2 regions of the Dehalobacter sp. TeCB1 genome follow, and region 1 is predicted to be linked to the other one. Evidence: a T-box and tRNA genes for the amino acid it is inferred to sense, from the RefSeq annotation. Region 1 holds a T-box; the other holds one or more tRNA genes.
What was found. A T-box is a leader RNA that pairs with one kind of tRNA and senses whether it is charged. The one in region 1 lies ahead of leuS (leucine--tRNA ligase), so its partner is inferred to be a tRNA-Leu.

Region 1 (7,524 bases):
GTTCTGGAACAGGGCAAAGGCGACAAAGTCATTGCATTCCGTTATAAACCCAAAAAACACGTTCGTGTTAAAAAAGGCCATCGTCAGCCTTACACGAAGCTTTCAATTGAAACAATCAATGCTTAATGGTTGAAAATTAGAATACGATCAGCATGTTCTTTTTAGGAGGTGATCTTCATGGCCCACAAGAAAGGTGTAGGAAGTACACGAAACGGCAGAGACAGTAATGCGCAAAGACTCGGAGTCAAACGCTCTGACGGACAGTACGTTTTGGCAGGAAATATTCTTGTTCGCCAACGTGGAACCAAACTCCATCCTGGCAAAAACTGCGGCATTGGCAAAGATGATACGCTGTTCGCGCTCACAGATGGTTACGTAAAGTTCGAACGCAAAGATAAATTCCGCAAGCAGGTAAGTGTTCATGCGGAAAACGGGATTACTCAAGCCCAATAACAGATTACACGTCATACCCCTGGGTTAGCCCGGGGGTATGTTTTATTGTTAATTATCTTTGGTGAGGAGAAGAAAAATGGTCAATCTTGATAAAAAGATCCTTTATGAGCAGTTGGATAATTTCCAGATCCTTCGGCATGATTTTCTGAATTATTTTCAGGTCATCAAGGGGTATTTGCAGCTGAATATGCCGGACAAAGCGTTGGCTTATATTGATGAAGTCTTGGTGGAGATTCGGCCGCAGCAAGATATTTACAAGATTGGCCAAAAAACACTGCTTGGTATTCTCCTGGGATGGTATTTTAAGCTGCGTCTGAAAGGTGCAGAATTTGTGTTGGATTTTCCTCCGGAAATGAAAAATGAAGAATTTTGGCTTGATCATTGGCAGGAAGAATATGCCCTGAGTTTTTCTGGATACACTAAAGACTGTTTAGACCTATTCGTGCAGGGAGATCAGGATGTTGAAACATTAACGGCAAAGATCCAGTTCGGCGTTGTCGGCGGAGGATTTTCCTGCGAATTCAGACTATATAAAGAAGACAATCTTTTTGAGCAGAATGTATATTCCCCAGTCTACCAGAAAGCATGAGTTACTTTCTGATAGGTCTAAGCGCAGCTAAGGCTGACGTCAAAGGCTTGGCGCCAGCCAAGTTTTCTTTAGAAAAATCCGAATGAAGGGGTTAACGAATGTTTTATGATCGCGCAAAAATATATGTAAAAGCTGGGGACGGCGGAGCAGGAGCTGTATCTTTCCGCAGGGAGAAGTATGTCCCGTTGGGAGGGCCTAATGGCGGAGACGGTGGCCGTGGCGGGGATATCATCCTCGAAGCGGATGAGGGCCTGCGGACCCTGGTGGATTTCCGCTATCGCCGCCATTATAAGGCAGACCGCGGCGAACACGGGCAAGGCAAGGATATGCACGGGAAAGGAGCAGAAAACCTGGTGTTGCGTATACCGGCGGGAACGATAATCAAAAATGAAGGTACAGGCGAAATTATGGCTGATCTTACCCGGCATGGGCAAAGGGTCACCATTGCCAAAGGCGGCCGCGGCGGCCGTGGAAATGCCCGTTTTATGAGTAATACAAACAAGGCTCCTACAGTGGCGGAGCGCGGAGAACCAGGGGAAGAGCTTTGGCTTCTGTTTGAACTGAAGCTTCTGGCAGATGTCGGCCTGGTCGGATTCCCAAACGTCGGAAAATCCACACTGATCTCGAGGGTATCGGCTGCCCGTCCGAAAATCGCAGACTATCATTTCACGACCCTGGTACCGAATCTTGGCGTCGTTCAGGTAGAGGATGAGAGTTTTGTCATGGCGGATATCCCGGGAATTATCGAAGGGGCTCATTCCGGCGCAGGACTTGGACATGAATTTCTGCGTCATATCGAGCGTACCAGACTGCTTCTTCATATTCTGGACATTTCGGGTTCCGAGGGCAGAGACCCGCTGGAAGACTTTAAAATCATCAACCAGGAACTCAAACTGCACAGTCCGGCTCTTGCTGAAAGGCCGATGCTGGTTGTTCCGAACAAAATTGATGTTAACGGTTCCGAGGAGAATCTCCGGCGTCTCCGCGAGGAATTTGGGGATGCCTATGAAATCTACCCAATTTCGGCGGTAACCGGAGAGGGAATCGATAAATTACTGCATAAGATGATACAAATTCTTCCTGAGGTACCGCTGATTGGACTTTCAGCTGATCCTGATGAACATCGCATGGTTCAGGTCCAAAGCGAGGACAGATTTGTCATTACGCGTGAAGACGGCATGTATATCATTACAGGCAAAGAGATTGAAAGACATGCGGCGATGGCCTACCTCGATACGGATGACGGTGTCATGCGCTTCCAGAATATCCTTAAAGTGATGGGAGTCGACGATGCACTGAAGGAACAGGGGATCAAAGAAGGCAATAAAGTATCGATCGGAAAGTTGGAGTTGGAATGGTCGGAGGGAGGACAATAGCATGCTGACAGGCAAACAGAAAAGGTTTTTAAGGGCTATGGGGAATGAAATGGAACCTATTTTAATCGTTGGCAAAGATGAAATTACAGATAATATGATTAAACAGGCCGCCGATGCGTTGGAGGCAAGAGAGCTGATTAAAGGACGGGTGCTCCAGAATTGTGCCGATGCCCCGAAAAATATCGCCTCCGGGCTGGCCGAAGCTACCCATTCAGAATTGGTTCAGGTGATCGGGCGGAATTTCCTGCTCTATCGGAAGGCCAGCGAAAAACCAAAAATAGAGCTGCCCTGACATATTTTCTTGGTAAATGAGGACAATTTGCAGGCGGGATATTTCTCAGCATATTTTACTTAAGTATTCTCCTGAGATCAGTCTCCGTTATAGACAGTGTTACGGAGACTTGTCTAATAATAAAAATTTAGGAGATAAATAATGGAACGGAGTGTTCGCGAGTCAATCGCTGGCGGATGCCGGATTGGCATCATGGGAGGAACGTTTAATCCAATTCATTACGGCCATCTGGTGGCTGCGGAGACAGCCAGGGTCGAATTTGCGCTTGATAAGGTCTTATTCATCCCCACAGGCATTCCTCCGCATAAAGTCCATCATCAGATTGCAAATTCGGATCTGCGTTTTGCGATGGTCGAAATGTCTATCCGCGACAATGAGAATTTTATCGCATCCAGAATTGAGATCGACAGAGAAGGCCCTTCATACACCTATGACACTTTAAAAGCCTTGCATCTGTTGTTCCCCGAACAGGAACTTTTTTTTATCACCGGTTCCGATGCGCTCCGGGATATTTTGAGCTGGCGGGAAGCAGAAGGAATTATTGGAATATCCAAAATTATCGGGGCTTCAAGACCGGGGTATGAAATTGGTGGTTTTTTGGGAGAATTATTTGACAGATATCCTTATGCCCAAAACAGAATATTCGAGATGGAAATTCCCGCTCTGGCTATATCTTCGACAGATATCAGAAAAAGGATCTGGAATAACAAGTCTATTCGTTATTTGCTTCCAGAAGAAGTACGGCGTTTCATCATAGAAAATAATATTTACATCAGTAAATAAACATTTGACTTCCGATAGGATTGTATACTATAGTAATAGTTGTTTCATACTATAAACAAAATTATTTTAGAGGTGAATTCCATGACAAAAACCCTGTACGTGGGCAATCTCCCCTGGAGTACGACTTCAGAGGAACTGACTGAGTACTTTGCTCGGTTTGGCAATGTAATCGGCAGCAGAATCATTACCGACAGAGAAACCGGTCGCTCAAGAGGCTTTGGCTTTGTAGAAGTTGCTTCAGAGGATGCCGAGCGCTTAGCAGAAGAACTTAACGGTAGTGAGTTCAATGGCCGTTCATTGACAGTAAACGAAGCGAGACCTCGCCAAACTGTCTAATGTTTTTGGTTGGGGGTTTCTGTTAAGATAAATTCTGATCTTTAATGAGTCGTAGGACTCTATATAAATAGCATGAAGAATCCTGGTTTATCTTACATTCTCAGACCCTGGACCCGAGAGAATACGGTACAGCAAACTGTACCGTATTCTTGTATGACGCCCATGGATGGCAAGGAGCGGTAAAATAAGAGAGGTTGAACGTTGTGAACGACCGGCTGGAATATTTCAGAACTTTAGCCTCACAAAAACTTTCGCTGGAAAGATTTCAGCACACGCTTGGGGTAGAGGCTCTGGCCGTGGAACTTGCCCCGAGGTTCGGTGTAAAAGAGGGAGATGCGGGCTTAGCTGCCCTTACCCATGACCTGGCTAAGGAGTACACTTATTTGGAGCAGCTGAAAAAAGCCCGGGAATGGAACCTTATTCTTTATCCGGAAGATATGGAAATTCCCCAGGTCATTCACGGAAGAGTCGCAGCTTATATGCTGCAGATTCTTTACGCGATAAAAAACGAGGATGTCCTGAATGCGGTTGCGAATCATACCTTGGGGAGACCGGGGATGTCCCCTCTGGAAATGTTGATCTACAGTGTCGATCTCACGGAACCCGGGAGGAATTTCCCCGGTGTAGACAAGCTTCGCCAGAAGTTGTATCATGACCTTAAGACAGGTACACTGGCTTGTGTGGAGCATACCTTGTACTATCTGAAGGAGAACAATAAACCGATTCATCCGCTGACAATTCTGACGTATGAAGATTTGAAAAATGGAAAAGCGTCTAAAGGAGGTTAGAATTTGGAAATAAGTCATGACCAGCTGCAGAAAGTAGTTGACTTTATTGACGATAAAAGAGGCGGAAATATTCTGACCCTTGACTTAAAGGGAATATCCGTCATTGCAGATTATTTTATGATTGCCACGGGAAACAGCACGACTCAGACCAAAGCAATTATCGAGTACCTTGCAGAAAAATTGCCCGAGGTCGGGATTCCGGTTTTAAGGATAGAAGGGCTTCCTGAAGCTCAGTGGGTGCTGATCGACTGTGGTGATCTGGTTATACATATTATGACACCAGATACCAGAGAGTTTTATAGTCTGGAAAGACTGTGGGGCGATGCCCGGGAAGTCGTATTATATAATTAGATTTTAATTTGGATATCCAATCTAATATTTTTACGCTTTGAAGGAAAGCAGTACCTGAAAGGGATGGATCAGAGAGACGGCGGTTGGTGTGAGCCGTTTTCACCAGGCGGGGAACTCGTTCCTGAGCAGTGTCCGGGCAGCAACGGATGCCGGTGAGAACCGTTATAATCTTTAAGCGCACAGAATTAGGGTGGTACCGCGGGAGCAAACTCTCGTCCCTTGGGGATGGGGGTTTTTATCTATTTTTGGACTAGTAATATCTACCAGAAGAATGAACATTTGAAACATAAGGCAGGACAACTAAAGGCTGTTCTGTTGGAAAGAACTTTGGAGGTCGGATCTATGCAGGAAAGATATTTATTCAACGAGATTGAGTCAAAATGGCAGAAAGCCTGGCTGGAGAACAAAGCAGGAAAAACTGAGGAGAATAGCGGTAAAGAAAAGTTCTATGCACTTGCCATGTTTCCATACCCATCTGGAAACTTACATATGGGACATGTCCGCAATTATTCGATCGTTGATGTGATTGCCCGCTTCAAAAGGATGCAGGGCTATGATGTGCTGCACCCGATTGGCTGGGATGCCTTCGGCCTTCCCGCTGAAAACGCCGCGATCAAGCATCAGACACCGCCGGCAGAGTGGACCTGGAAAAATATTGCGAACATGAAGCGACAGCTTCAGGAAATGGGTATTTCTTACGATTGGGATAGAGAAGTTGCAACCTGCCACCCCGAGTATTACCACTGGACGCAATGGATTTTTAATCAGTTCTATCAACATGGTTTGGTCTATAAGAAGAAAGCCGCTGTAAACTGGTGCCCGTCCTGCGCGACAGTGTTGGCTAACGAACAGGTCGTGGACGGTGCCTGCGAGCGTTGCGACACACCTGTTACCAAAAAAGATCTTGAACAATGGTTTTTCAAGATTACGGATTATTCGGAACAGCTCTTAAACGACCTTGATAAGCTCACCGGCTGGCCGGAAAAAGTAAAAACCATGCAGCGCAACTGGATTGGCCGCTCTGAAGGGGCCGAAGCCAATTTTAAAATTGAAGGCACCACAGATATGATCACTGTATTCACAACCAGAGTCGATACGATTTTTGGCGTGAGCTATGTGGTTCTTGCCCCCGAACATCCGCTGGTTACACAGCTCGTCAAAGGAACACAGTATGAACAAGGCGTGCTCACTTTTATCGAGAAGATGAAAGGTTTGAACGAAATTGCGAGAACCTCATCGGAAGCAGAAAAAGAAGGGATGTTTATCGGACACTACTGCATCAACCCATTAAGCGGAGAAAGGATCCCGATCTGGATTGCCAATTACGTTCTTCTCGAATATGGAACCGGGGCTGTTATGGGGGTCCCGGGACATGATGAAAGAGATTTTGCCTTTGCCGGGAAGTACGGTCTGCCGATTGCGAGAGTCATTCTTGATCCTAAAGTTTCCGCTGCAGATAAAGATATGCCGATGAAAGAAGCTTATATTGAAGACGGGACCATGGTCAACTCCCTTGATTTTGACGGACTGGATAACCGGACGGCCTGGGGCAAGATGGCTGCCAAACTGGAAAAGCTGCAGCTTGGTGAGCGTAGAATCAATTACCGCCTTAGGGACTGGCTGATTTCCCGTCAGCGCTATTGGGGTGCGCCAATTCCGATGATTTACTGTGATACGTGCGGCGTTGTGCCTGTGCCGGATGATCAGCTGCCGGTGATGCTGCCCGATGATGTCGTGTTCAAGGCCGGTGAGAATCCGCTGACCACTTCCCAGAGCTTTGTGCAGACAACTTGTACGAAGTGCGGAGGCCCTGCCAGAAGAGAAACCGATACGATGGACACCTTCATGTGCTCTTCGTGGTACTATCTGAGGTATTGTGACCCGCGGAATCCGGATAAGGCTTTTGACGAGAAAAACGCGGCCAAATGGATGAACGTCGACCAGTATGTCGGCGGTGTTGAGCATGCGATCCTGCATCTGCTCTATTCACGCTTTTTTACTAAAGCCCTGAGAGATTTTGGCTACCTCCAGGTGGATGAGCCGTTTGCAAATCTGCTTACCCAGGGAATGGTCTGCATGGACGGTTCCAAGATGTCCAAATCCAAAGGAAATGTCGTCAGCCCTGAGGAGATCATCAGCAAATATGGTGCAGACACGGCCAGAATGTTCATTCTGTTTGCTGCCCCGCCTGAACGGGATCTGGAGTGGAGCGAACAGGGTGTTGAAGGTTGCTACCGCTTTTTAAACCGTGTCTGGCGGCTTATTGTCCAGTATCAAGCTGCCTTGGCTTCTGCAGGAAATGGCAGTACTGCACGTGAATCCTTCACGGAGCTCGATGCCAAAGCCAAACAAATGCGTTTTACCACACACAGTACCATCAGAAAGGTTACCAATGATGTCGGCAGCAGATTTAATTTCAATACCGCGATCAGTTCCATTATGGAATTGGTTAACGCACTTTACCTGTATAAAGAAGAAAAGGATGCCAACCTGGCCGTTGCCAGAGAAGGCATTGAAACACTGCTGAAGATCTTGGCACCGTTTGCCCCGCATATC
Region 2 (13,582 bases), on a different contig from region 1:
GGTTAACGCACCGGATTGTGGCTCCGGCACTCGTGGGTTCAAGTCCCATCATTCACCCCATATAAAAAGATTGGGCTTTATCGCAAGATAAAGCTTTTATTATTAGGAATGATGGAACTTGAACAGAAAACGCGACCTATGGAAGCATTTACCCGCCCCGGCGTGATAGCCGCGAAGCGACGGAGCAAGTCCCATCATTCACCCATCAGTAATTCTCCTAATGGCTTCAATTGAATAATCCACTTCCTTGTTGGTATTATAGTGCCCAAATGAGAAGCGTAGAGTTCCGGTTGGATAAGTTTTCAATGTTTTATGGGCATTTGGAGCGCAATGCAAACCTACCCTTGTCATCACGCCATAGCGATTGTCAAGCTCAAACGAAATCTCGGCAAGATCGCGTTTGGTGGTCTGAATGGATACAACCGCTGTGCGATTGGTTATATCCGGCCTCCCAATAATCCGAATATCCGGTAATGATTTCAGCTTTTTCAAAAAACGGGCGGTCAATTCGAGTTCTTTTTCTCGAATCTTATCAATGCCTGTTTCCAATAGATACCGCAAAGCTGCATGAAGTCCGAAAATTCCCGGAAGATTCATCGTGCCTGCTTCAAATCGGTCCGGCATGAAGCCTGGTACTTCCTCTGTATGGGATAAACTCCCCGTTCCGCCGCTGATAAGGGGGTTTATTAACGGAAACATAGCTTCTGTCGTGATAAAGCCGCCGATCCCCTGCGGTCCCAGTAAACCCTTGTGTCCGGTAAAAGCGAGGACATCAATACCCATTGCTTGCATATCGATTGGAATAACTCCAGCCGTCTGGGCGCTATCAATAATAAAAGCCAACCCCTGTTCTTTGCAAAAACTGCCTACTTTCTGAATAGGAAGAAGTGTCCCGCAAACGTTGGAAGCGTGGGTCATGACGATCGCTTTAGTGTTCGGCCTGAGCAGCCTGGGTACTTCTTCGAACAATAACTCTCCATCCTCAGTACAGGGAATCCTATCAAATTCTACTCCGGAAGTTTGAAGCTGGATCAAAGGTCGCATGACCGCGTTATGTTCCATTGCTGAAACAAGCACATGATCGCCATTATGCAAGAAGCCTTTTAAGATCATATTTAAACTAGTTGTGATATTTGGAGTGAAAATAACGTTTTTACAGTTGGGGTAATTGAATAACTCACAAATGAGTTCTCTGGTTTCAATCACAATTTCATCCGCTGTATAGGCACTTTCGTAGCCACCCCGACTGATATTTGCACCGATACTCTGCATGTAGTGCACTACTGCAGCAGAAACTGAAGCTGGTTTAGGAAAAGTTGTACAAGCATTATCAAAATATATTTTGGTGAGATTCATTTTTTCCCTTTCTAACTGATGTTATTCAGCTTATATTATAGCTCAATTTTGTTGCGTTAATATATTGGAATAATCTATTCATAAAGACTTTTATTATTGAAAATTTCAATTTTTTTTTATAAACCTATTATGGTAATATTATCTCCATATGTTAGACACATAATGTCTAAATAATGATATTACAGAAGGAGGTCATTGAAGAGTGATCAAAAACGAAAAGATTGTAATTGTTATCGCTGGAATTATCATTGGTATTATTTCTGTCACACTGGTGCTTCTAGGCAATCCAGCCAATATGGGCTTTTGTATTGCCTGCTTTGTCCGTGACACAGCAGGTGCGCTGGGTTTGCATCGGGCCACTGCCGTCCAATACATACGACCGGAAATTATTGGTTTGGTTTTGGGATCCTGTCTGATGGCTTTAAGTAAAAAAGAATTCTCACCGCGAGGTGGTTCTTCCCCTTTAACGCGGTTTATTCTTGGATTTTTTGTTATGATCGGAGCGCTGATGTTCCTGGGATGCCCCTTCCGGATGATTCTACGACTTGCCGGCGGAGACTTAAATGCTCTCGTTGGCTTGGTTGGATTCATCTGTGGCATTTTAGCAGGGATATTCTTCCTTAACAGGGGCTATACATTAAAAAGAACCTATAGTCTTCCGAAAATTGAGGGAGTCATATTCCCGGTGATACAAATTGTGTTTCTTTCTTTACTCTTGGCAGCGCCTGCCTTTATTTATTTTACGGAAGCAGGAGCCGGTCCCGGAGCCAAACATGCCGCGATCGCAATTTCTCTAGCTGCGGGTATCCTTGTCGGTATCTTAGCGCAAAGAACCCGACTTTGCATGGTTGGCGGCATTCGGGATCTAGTATTATTTAGAGAATGGAAATTGTTGCTTGGTTTTCTGGCTATCCTGGCATCTGCTTTTGTTATGAATACCGCTACCGGTAACTTATCCGTGGGATTTGCCAATCAACCCATTGCCCATACGGACGGTTTATGGAATTTTCTCGGTATGCTTACGGTTGGTTTTGGCTCGACACTCCTTGGAGGCTGTCCGCTTCGGCAAATGATTCTTGCCGGCGAAGGCAATACGGACTCCGTTATTACAGTGATTGGGCTATTTGCCGGCGCAGCCTTTGCGCACAATTTTTCTTTAGCTTCTTCAGCTAAAGGACCTACGACCAACGGCATGATCGCGGTCGCTATTGGTTTGGTTGTCATGCTGATAATCGCTGTGGTCAACACCCGGAAGGCCGCTGCAACTGTGAATAATTGACATACGCTTTGATATTTATTCAAATGTAAAAAATTACATTACATTGAGAGGAGAATTGACATGCTCGATGCAAGAGGCCGTTCATGTCCAGAGCCTGTTATCATGATCAAGAAAGCAATGGCTTCCAACGAGGATGAATATACCATACTGCTTGACAACCGTACCTCTTTGGAAAATGTCTCACGTTTTGCGAGAGTTGCAGGATATCATAGTGATTATACTGAAGAAAATAGGATCTTTACATTGAAAATAACAAAAAAATAATAATGCAGCACAAACATCGAAGGGGAATCCACTTATGGAATACATCGCAACCTTTTATTCGCATTATGGCGCGATGCGCTTTAAAAAAAAGTGTATAGCCAATAACCTTCATGCGGTCGTAATGCCTGTTCCCAGAAGTCTCAGCTCTTCTTGCGGCAGCTGCGTCAAGTATGAAGATCACCGGGACTTTGTTGCACCGGAAAATCCGGATGAAGAGATTGAACAAATAGTCTGCATTGAAACAACCGGGTACCGGCAGGTATATAAGGCTAAAGGAGCATGATTGCTTATAGTTTGTTTCTAACCCAAGTATAGTTATAATAAATACTAATTATAAAAATTAATTACTTGTATTCTGTAAAATAATTGGTTAAAATCCAGGTAGGTTAAGAAATCAAATACAGCATGAGAAACGGTGTTTTTTCAAAGGTAAAAGCCCGCAAACACGCATGGATTATGGCTTGTGGTATCGCGGCAGTCACAGAGTGATTGTGGCTCCGGCACTCGTGGGTTCAAGTCCCATCATTCACCCCATATAAAAAGATTAAGCTTTATCGCAAGATAAAGCTTTTTGATTACCCGCCCCGGCGTGATTGCCGCGAGGCATTGGAGCAAGTCCCATCCTTTTTTTTCATCATGGGGTTCGTCAGTAACCTGACCCCTTTAGGGTGGTGCAATTTTTTTTATGGTGATGCTGCCTGCGTCGTGGCGGATGCTTCCGCGGATAGACCGCTCTGGCCGCTGCTGTTTAATGCAATGATTTTATAATAATAGGTTATCTCCGAATCTAGGCCTGTATCCGTGTAAGGGAGCGCTGCCACATTTTCCGCTATCGTACTGTAGGTGCCCTCGGGAGAGGACGCCCTGTAAACAGCTTGATCTTGTAATAATAAGTATTGCCTGATGTCAGGCTGCCATCTGTATAATTGGTATATACCGTCGAGGCAATCTCTGTATAGGTCCCTGAATACGAAGCCGAGCGGTAGACCGCGTAAGAGGTCATTCCACTGATTAAATTCCAGGAAAGATAGATTTGCCCTGGTCCGGAGGATTTCGCTGAAAGGCTTGAGAAAGATGCAAGGGTCGTGGCGCCGGCATAGGAAGAAAGTGACCATGAAACAAGTATACCATTTTTTGGTTTATTATCTGTAAATTATTTGTAAATCCTTTGGAGTATTCAATTTAATTTTTTATTGTTATTCTTATTAAAATCAGCCATAATAGAAATCAGCAAGAAGATGGGAGGCCTGTTTGTGACAGAAAGATATGTTCAGACTGTGGAAAGAGCGCTGGATATATTGGAAGTGCTGGCCAGTTCTAGGGAATCATTCGGCGTGACTGAAATTGGTAGCAAGATAGGGCTGCATAAAAGCACGGTACATCGGATTATTCAGACTTTATGCTATCGGGGATATGTCGAAAAAGAGAAAGACAGGGAACGGTACCGTCTCGGGATAAAAATAGCCGAAGTTGGCAACGCATTTTTCAATCAGCTTGAAGTCCGGAAGGTTGCCGAGCGCTATCTGGAAAGCCTGGCTAAAACCTTTGATGAAGTAGTTCATCTGGTTCTGCCCGACAACGGCGAAGTGGTGTTTATCGATCATAAGGAAAGTTCCCAGTTGATCGGCATGCACTCCAAGGTAGGCAGCAGAGGCTACATGCATTGTACGGCGGTTGGTAAAGCAATCCTTTCCACTTTGCCGGAAGAGGAAGTAAGGCTTATTCTGCAGAAAAAGGGTATGCCCCGTTTTACTCAGCAGACGATTACAGATCCGGAAAAACTGATCGAACAGCTGAAGGAAATAAGAAAAACAGGCATTGCAGTTGCCGCTGAAGAAACTGAAGTCGGGGTCATTAACATAGGAACGCCCATTTATGATTATTCGGGCGGAACTATTGGCGCGATCAGCATTTCCGGACCAATTAACAGGCTGATGGAGAAAGGGATTGAAAAGGTTGGTCAGGAAATCAAGCGTGTTGGTCAGGATATATCCTTCAGATTAGGATATTCTGGCCGCTGATATTACAGTAATCTGCCAAAAGAAACGCTTGACGGAAGTAGAAAACTAGTACATAATATTAATACTACATTTTCAAATATTTCAGAATCTTTCTGTGTTAGTTTGCATAAAATAACCAAAAGATCAGAATCAAGCTTCAGCAAAAAAACCAAAAGGTGGACACGGAAATGGGTTTAGATCAGATATGAAACGGTGTTTCAAAGAATAAAACAAACTTATTTTTATGCGTATAAAATGAAACGGTGTATCATATAGTGAGACGAAAGTGGGGGGGTAATTGATTATGATGAGAATTTCATCAATAGCTTATAATCAGGATAGAGATTGTATAGGATGCGCTATCAGAGATGAAAAGCAAATATCCACCTATATTCTGTCTTTTCAGATTGCAGACCAGTTGCTGTCGCGTTATCAAGGAAAATGGGGTATTTCCGGCAACGGGATTACACTTCTTTTTACGGATCTAGACCATCCGCTGACGATTGATTATGATTCCGGGATCATTAATTACGGATCCCTTACGACAGCATTTTATCATCGCTATAACCCTGCTAAGGGGCTGACAGTGCTGGTTGAGGATATTTGTTCCGACCTTGCGATCCCGCAAAGTGAGCCCATTGAATATGAAGAATATTTTTTTAGATTGTTCGTCAAACTTGTGGAAATTTTCCATGCCCGATGCAATGTTCAGATCTTACCTGGTAAAAATGAAGGCGAATGGGAAATCCGTTTAGGCGAGGGGGAAGCTTCCGGCTGGATCGGAAAAGATGGAATTGCCGAAAACCGGTTTGGTGAAAAAATCGATATAAAACAATGGCAGAGTCTCAGGATTGAAAAAGCAGCGCTTTATGTCTTTGGTTTTAACTCTTTCTGCAAAAACTTTCAGTGTCCGATTAAATAAGGACACTATTTTTTTGTATTAACTTTTGTTTGACAGGGCAAAATTTTTTAAGTATAATACTGTTTGCGTGTTAGAACCGTCAGAATATTGCATAACCGGTTTTCATTCCAATGGGGTATCGCCAAGCGGTAAGGCATCGGACTCTGACTCCGACACCGGTGGTTCAAATCCATCTACCCCAGCCAACTTTTACATGCGGGAGTGGCGGAACTGGCAGACGCACTGGATTTAGGTTCCAGCGGGTAACTCCGTGCAGGTTCAAGTCCTGTCTCCCGCACCAAAATTGATGATTTCGAGGCAGTTGACCTATAAAGAAGGTTGACTGTCTTTTTTGTTTCTGCATTTCCAGCCTTAGATTTCGTTTCTTACGCACTAGATAATAAATCGGCAAAATGGAGGTGCCGCAACAAAGAAGTCGCAGAAGAGTAACACCAAATGTGAAAAAATCGAGAAAAAGTATTTAAATGTCGACCGGCAATTATTATAATATGGATGTAGCAGGAATAATCCCGGATTCTTGGACTAGAATATCTTTCATATATAATTATCTGATCCGGTTCATAATATAAATAGTAATGACACCAAATGAAGAGAGTGTTTGGAAGGGGAAAAAAGAAGTGTCGGGAGTTCTGATTTTTTCATCAAACTATGGTGAAGGACATTTCCAGGCAGGTGAAGCACTCGCCGAAGCTTTTCGTCATCAACTTTCGCCAATAGAGGTAAAGCACTTAGATTTTGGTTCTTTTTTTTACTTTAACACGGATTATTTTATGAGGAAAGCCTACGCAACAATGATCAAGAAGACGCCAAAACTCTGGAGAATACTCTTTGAAAAGACGGCAGGATTGACTGCCGAAGATTGCCGGAAGTTTGTGCGGGGATTGGAAACGAAGAAGCTGTTGGACTGCATCTGGAAGTTTAATCCTGATGTGATTGTAAGTACCCATTTTATACCGGCTGCCATATTGGGTGAACTGAAGCTGAAAGGGCTCCTTTCTGTTCCGCTGGTCACGGTGGTGACGGACTACCTTGTTCACGGCGTATGGATCCACTCCGGAACGGATAAGTATATTGTAGGTTGCAAGGATGCCTGTACCAGGCTCGTGGAGGCAGGAATAGCGCCCCAGAACGTGATTCAGTCCGGGATCCCTCTCCGGTTAAGATTTGAAGAACCCATGCAAAAAAGCGCTGCTAAACAAAAACTGCGGCTTGACCTGGACCGGAAGACGGTACTTATCATGGGTCTTAACGGTAAGCCCGTAAGCAATGTTTCAGAACTGAAGGATATTGTCCGGAACTTGGCTCAGGATATTTCGGCACAATTATTGGTGGTTTGCGGCTACAATAAAGAGCTGTACCATGCGCTTAACAGTGAAATTAGGGAAACGAATCTTTGCATCAGACTCTACGGTCATGTCGACAATGTTCAGGAATTGATGGCAGCTTCTGATCTTATGATCACTAAAGGAGGAGCATTGACAATTTCCGAAGCACTGACCATGGGACTTCCCTTGCTGATGTACAGACCCATCCCGGGGCATGAAAAAGGAAATGCTTATTTCGTTGAACAAGCGGGAGCGGGGAAGGCTTTCGGTACCCCAGATGAACTGATCCGCTACACAGTAGAACTGTTTAAGCATCCTGCCAGACTGGAAACAATGAGTTTAGCGGCACGGATGATACTGCCGGTCAATCCTTCACAAAATGCAGCTGCCTATATTTTGACACTCGGGAAAAACATCAAAACCAATCCGTTCAAAACAGAAGCGATATAATACCCGGCAGAAAATCTGCCCGTCATTGTATTTCAAAACAAGGGTTAACAAGGCACTAGATTTAAACAGAATATCAAGCGTTTTCCTTGATTCTTTGAAAAACTTCTGATAATATTAACTGGTCAATATCAGGTTTACTGGAAAGGGGAAACGGATGTTTCCTCTTTCTGAACTTGTTGCTTTTTTCCAGGGATTTACGCTTAAGCTAGGTTTGCATTTTTTTGAAAAAGGGCAGAATATCCTGGTGTGAAATGTTGATACTATTTAAATATAAAAAATAATGTAAGGTTAAATTCCAAGGAGGAGCGGACATGTCTGTCAAGATCGAAAAGAAGAACAATAACATCTACGAAATGGAAATTACGGTTGGGGTTGAAGAGGTTTCTGCAGCTTTTGACCGGGTGATGAAAAGAGCTGGCCAGGGACTCAGCATACCAGGTTTTCGCAAAGGAAAAGCCCCCAAGCATATAATAGAAAGGTATGTTGATAAAGACGCTGTGAAAAATGAAGTGATGGAGCAGGTCTCTTACCCGGCTTTATTTGAAGCCTATAAAGAGCATTCTATTACGCCAGTTTCCAGGCCGGCTATGCAGGTCGTCCAATTTGAGGCAGATAAAGATCTCATTTTTAAAGTTACGGTAGAGACCAAACCTGATGTAGAGCTGGGACAATATAAGAGTCTTGGCATCGAAAGACAGGCTGTTGAGGTTACAGACGAGCAGGTGGCCGAAGAACTGGAACGCCGTCAAAACAGACATGCTAAACTTATTCCGGTTGAAGACGGAGAAATCATTGACCAGGATATCGTCACGATTGACTTTGAAGGATTCCTGGGTGATGTGCCGTTTGAAGGAGGAAAAGGCGAGAATCACGAGTTAACCATCGGTTCCGGCACTTTTATCCCTGGATTTGAGGAACAATTAAAGGGTGCTAAGAGTGGTCAGGAACTCGAAATCAGTGTCAAGTTCCCGGAAGGCTATCACAGCGAAGAGCTTTCCGAAAAAGATGCCATGTTTAAAGTCAAGATCAACGGTATTAAGAGAAAAGAACTGGCGGCTCTGGACGACGAGTTTGCCAAAGACGTCAGCGAATTTGACACGTTGGAAGAATTGAAGCAGGATATCAGAGAAAAGATGATTTCAGCTGCAGAAGCCAGACGTGACAACGAATATAAGACCGAAGTTATTAAGAAGGTCGCTGAAAACGCAGTCTGTGAAATTCCTGAAGGAATGAAACAGGAGCGCATTGATGCGTTAATGGAAGACCTGCAGCAGAACATGTCCTATCAAGGAATTTCCATGGAGCAGTATTGCCAGTATGTCAATACCAGCAGAGAAGCGCTTCGCGAATCCTTCAGCCAACAGGCAACTGATGGACTAAAAACTGAACTTGTCCTCGAAGCAATTGCGGAAAAAGAAGGAATTACGGTTACCGATGAAGAAATTGAATCCGAGATTAATAGAATGGCTATGCAGTATGGCAGGACAGCTGAAGAACTGAAGTCAGCTCTTGAAGCTCGCGGCGAGATGCAGATGTTCAAAATGAGTTTAACATCAGAGCATACCGTTGATTTCCTGGTCAAGAACAATGGAGCAGGGCAGGAAAGTGCCGCAGCACAGAACACGGATTCAGAGAGTAATGTAACGGAGGAAAATGAATAAGATAGTTATTGCGACAATGATAAGGGAATTCTCAGTAAAGGGGTGAGCATATGGCAAAGTTTAACGATGAAAAGAATCAACTGAAGTGTTCCTTTTGCGGTAAAACACAGGAACAGGTCAAGAAACTGGTAGCAGGTCCCGGGGTATACATTTGTGATGAATGCATCGAGCTCTGTAATGAAATCATAGAAGAGGAGCTCCAGGATGATGTAGGTTCAGAAATTGGAGAGATACCTAAACCAAAAGAAATCAGAAGTATTCTTGATCAATACGTTGTCGGTCAGGACGAAGCAAAAAAAGCATTATCTGTTGCAGTTTATAACCATTACAAGCGTATCAGCATTGGCATGAAGGTCGATGATGTCGAACTTCAGAAATCCAATATCATTATGCTCGGTCCAACAGGTTCCGGTAAGACGCTGCTTGCTTCTACACTGGCTAAAGTTCTTAATGTTCCATTTGCTATAGCGGATGCAACCTCACTGACGGAAGCCGGCTATGTCGGAGAAGATGTCGAGAATATTCTCCTCAAACTGATTCAGGCTGCTGATTATGATATTGAGAGGGCAGAGCGAGGGATCATCTATATTGATGAGATCGATAAGATTGCCCGGAAATCTGAGAATCCATCCATTACCAGGGATGTATCAGGTGAAGGTGTCCAGCAGGCACTGCTCAAAATTCTGGAAGGTACAGTAGCCAGTGTTCCTCCACAGGGAGGACGCAAGCATCCCCACCAGGAATTTATCCAGCTCGATACCACGAATATCCTGTTCATTGTTGGCGGGGCTTTTGATGGCATTGACAAACTGATTCAAAACCGTATCGGCAAGAAAGTGATGGGTTTTGGGGCGGAAATTCAAAAGAAAAATGAAAAGAACGTCGGGGAATTCTTAAGGCAGATACTGCCGGTAGACCTCTTAAAATACGGATTAATCCCCGAGTTTGTCGGAAGACTTCCTGTCATTGTCACCTTGGATGCTCTGGATCAGGATGCGCTGGTCAGCATTTTGACCCAGCCCAAAAACGCCTTGGTCAAACAGTATGAAAAACTGCTGGAAATGGACGGCGTAGGGCTGGAATTCAAAGAAGATGCGCTTAAAGCCATTGCTGAAGAAGCGATTCGCCGTAATACGGGAGCGAGGGGCCTCAGGGCGATTATGGAAGAAATCATGCTGAATGTAATGTATGATATTCCAACCCGCTCGGATGTCACCAAGTGCATCGTTACCAAGGATACAATTCTTCAACGAATTGAGCCTGAGCTTATCACAGTGGATAGCAAGAAGGAAGAATCAGCTTAAACAGAATAAATCTAAACCTATGAGATACTGTTAATAGTTTTATGCTATTGGCAGTATTTTTTGTAAACTTAGGGTTTACGTCATGTACCCTAACCGCTCTTCGGCTATTGCGCCATCCTTGGCGCAATAGCCGAAAAGCGGTATTGTGGCTCACAGACTTACCCTCACATAATGGTAATGTAATATACAAAATGAAAAAACAACAATTTGAGGATACTGTTCTAGCCGAACTTCGCTGCAGCAATGATCCTTACTGTCAGCACTGCAAAGCAATGGGACATTGCCGTTATGGCATCGTAAACGGAGCTGTAGGAAATTAAGAAATCATTCAGAAAATCATGTAAAAAATCATCCGGTAAATCATAATTTCTCCTGAGACGTTCAATGATGATTTTCCCTTCGGAGGCAGCCTGAGCAGGTGATAATAACTGCCAGTCCAATTGATCCATCAGATGGACATAGAGCGTAGCCGGGATCACAAGTTCCTCTTCGCATTCTATCTTTTTTAACCTGTTCAGGAACTTTTGCTTATCTAGTGATCCTGGTTTTCTCGATTCCGCTTGATTCGGAACTCCCGCTCGAGACGTAGATTCCTGACACAGGACACCGATGCCCTTCTGATATTCCTGCCAGAGGGTTTCTTCATTGATACCGAATCTTTTCAGGCGGTTCAGCAGACTGAATTGGTATTCCGGACAAAGACCGGTCTGCAGGAAAAGAGCCTCCTTCAAAGCCTGTTTGACGGTAATTCCAATCAGCTCTCCCAATTTGCTGTGTTTGCCGGCATAGAAAAGCCGGGAGCCAGACTTGCTGTTGCAGATGATGACCGTCCCGTCTGTGCCTGATCCTGTGGCGATGCCTCTGGAATAACAGCTGCCGGCCATAAGCTCCTGCAGGGCAGCCGTTTTGGCTTCTGTACAGGTCACAAGTGCTCGGGTCAGGGTCTCTTCCGGAAGATCGGCATTGATATACAGCAGAATATTAATCGTTCCAGCTGGAATGGTTACCGTTTCCCCCTGCCGTTCATGAAAAAAAGCGGGATCACCGATCCGGCCGCCGTTCATTTCGATGCCGCCGGTTACCACTGCGGTGACAGTTAGATCTTCGTAGCTTGCTGTCCGAATAGCCACATTATTCATGGCAGCAGCCGTCAGAAGGCCTGCGGAGGCTTCAGGATCAAGATCCAATTTCGTGGCAATCAGCTTCATATGTTCCTCATAGACGGCTGGAGTGATGTCACACGTCAAACCCATCCCGGAATTAATATCGTGGTTAAAAACAAATTTCAGGTTTTCGCGGTAACCACCGTTTAAATGGGCGGTACTCAGGACCTTGCGGTCATCCTTGAAAGAAATAATGATACTGTCTTTATAGCGCTCAACAGTATCACCTGTTTCGTAAGTCCACAGAAGCAAATCATTTTCCTCCGATCCTACCTAATAGTTCCCGGATACTGCCGAACTTCTCTGCGCCGTGCTGCATCATGCCGGCAAGAAGGCTGTCAGCTTTGCCACCGGTAAAATCTCCTGTGTAATCCCACTGTTCTGATTCAGTTTCCACAATCATTACTTTTTTGTTTTTAAGGTGTAAGGCCACGGAAACCTGTTCTAAATTGACGATGTTCCCGTACCCGAAAGGGACAGACAAAACAATGATCAGGTCTGCTTCATTTAGAAGCTCTTCGTTCATGTTAAAGGCTTCGGCGGAGATGGGGGAAAAAGGAGCTTCTTCGGAAACGGCAATGCCGAGCTCTTTGGCTTTTTTCCAGTCCGAATCTCCAATGTTCAGGACGCCGCAGCTCACCTGATAACCGGCCTGAACCAATTGTTCCATCAGATAGACACCGCTTCCGCCGCCGCAGAGTAAATGGATACGTACATCCCTGGCAGCCTCACTCCGGTCCTTCTTTTTACTTAACGGAATAATATTAAAGCGTCCGGTGATTTCATTCGTCGTAATCGCAACTTCGATATGGTAGCTGTCCCGGATCTTCTGGGCTGTCAGCACTTCAACAGGACTGCCATAAGCCACAATTCTGCCTTTATCGAGAAGAATGATTTTATGGCTGAACTGGGCAGCAAGGTTAAGATCGTGCAAAACAGCGATTACGGTCAGGCTTTTGGTTTTATTCAAACGATCCAGAAGTTCCAGCAATTCATATTGGTGCTGGATATCTAAATGAGAGGTGGGTTCATCGAGCAGCAGGACTTTGGGTTCCTGAGTTAAGGCTCTGGCCACAATGACTCTTTGCCGCTCGCCTCCGCTTAGTTCGTTCACAGAGCGGTCCTTCAGGTGCCAGACGTTTGTCAGCTCCATCGCCCATTGAGCAATCTCCACATCCTTTTCAGAATCGCCCTCAAATCGCTTTTGATGAGGCATTCTGCCCATCAGTACCGTCTCCATGACAGAAAAAGCAAAATCCCCTCCGGTATCCTGGGGGACGACTGCAATCGTTTTGGCAAGATCTTTTTTCTTAATCTTAAAAATATCCTGATCATCGAGCAGGACGGCCCCCTTCTGGGGAGTAATTTCTGCGGTAATATTTTTCAGCAGGGTAGACTTGCCGGACCCGTTGGGGCCGATGATGGATACAAAGCTGCCCTTGCTGATTTCCAGGCTTAAGTCTTCCAGAATATTTTTACTGCCATAGGCGAATGTAAGGTTGCTGGCAATGATTAAAGAATCCACTTATATTACTCTCTCTTTCTTTTTCTTCAGCAGATAGATGAAGAAGGGTCCACCAAAAAGCGCAGTGATGACACCAACAGGGATTTCCTGTGAGCCCAGGCATGTCCTGGCAATCGTATCGGTAATCACCAAAAAGGTCCCGCCCACAAGAAAGGAGAGTGGAAGCAGGACCCGGTGATCCGGACCGACCATAATCCTGACAATATGTGGAACGATTAGTCCGACAAAACCAATGGAGCCGCAGGATGCCACGGCTCCCGCTGTTGTCAGGGAGGTGGCCATCAGCAGAATGATTTGCAGTTTCCCAAGATTGATGCCAAGATGCTGGGCGGC

Region 2: it encodes a tRNA-Leu, which carries the amino acid that the T-box ahead of leuS (leucine--tRNA ligase) is inferred to sense. The anticodon was not compared.

What each region holds. Positions count from the first base shown of each region.
Region 1 covers NZ_MCHF01000036.1:34,026-41,549, reverse strand. Annotated here, with positions in the region: gene rplU (50S ribosomal protein L21) at 1-126, shown strand, start outside; gene rpmA (50S ribosomal protein L27) at 178-453, shown strand; gene A7D23_RS09940 (Spo0B domain-containing protein) at 530-1,042, shown strand; gene obgE (GTPase ObgE) at 1,141-2,418, shown strand; gene yhbY (ribosome assembly RNA-binding protein YhbY) at 2,420-2,710, shown strand; gene nadD (nicotinate-nucleotide adenylyltransferase) at 2,852-3,493, shown strand; gene A7D23_RS09920 (RNA-binding protein) at 3,575-3,829, shown strand; gene yqeK (bis(5'-nucleosyl)-tetraphosphatase (symmetrical) YqeK) at 4,033-4,617, shown strand; gene rsfS (ribosome silencing factor) at 4,621-4,968, shown strand; T-box leader at 4,997-5,191, shown strand; gene leuS (leucine--tRNA ligase) at 5,311-7,524, shown strand, end outside.
Region 2 covers NZ_MCHF01000026.1:41,194-54,775, reverse strand. Annotated here, with positions in the region: tRNA gene A7D23_RS07750 (tRNA-His) at 1-60, shown strand, start outside; gene A7D23_RS07745 (aminotransferase class V-fold PLP-dependent enzyme) at 199-1,356, opposite strand; gene yedE (YedE family putative selenium transporter) at 1,559-2,635, shown strand; gene A7D23_RS07735 (sulfurtransferase TusA family protein) at 2,696-2,899, shown strand; gene A7D23_RS07730 (DUF3343 domain-containing protein) at 2,934-3,182, shown strand; gene A7D23_RS07720 (IclR family transcriptional regulator) at 4,153-4,920, shown strand; gene A7D23_RS07715 (hypothetical protein) at 5,204-5,821, shown strand; tRNA gene A7D23_RS07710 (tRNA-Gln) at 5,933-6,006, shown strand; tRNA gene A7D23_RS07705 (tRNA-Leu) at 6,017-6,101, shown strand; gene A7D23_RS07700 (glycosyltransferase) at 6,439-7,596, shown strand; gene tig (trigger factor) at 7,908-9,257, shown strand; gene clpX (ATP-dependent Clp protease ATP-binding subunit ClpX) at 9,308-10,561, shown strand; gene A7D23_RS07685 (adenosylcobinamide amidohydrolase) at 10,783-11,976, opposite strand; gene A7D23_RS07680 (heme ABC transporter ATP-binding protein) at 11,978-13,249, opposite strand; gene A7D23_RS07675 (iron chelate uptake ABC transporter family permease subunit) at 13,250-13,582, opposite strand, start outside.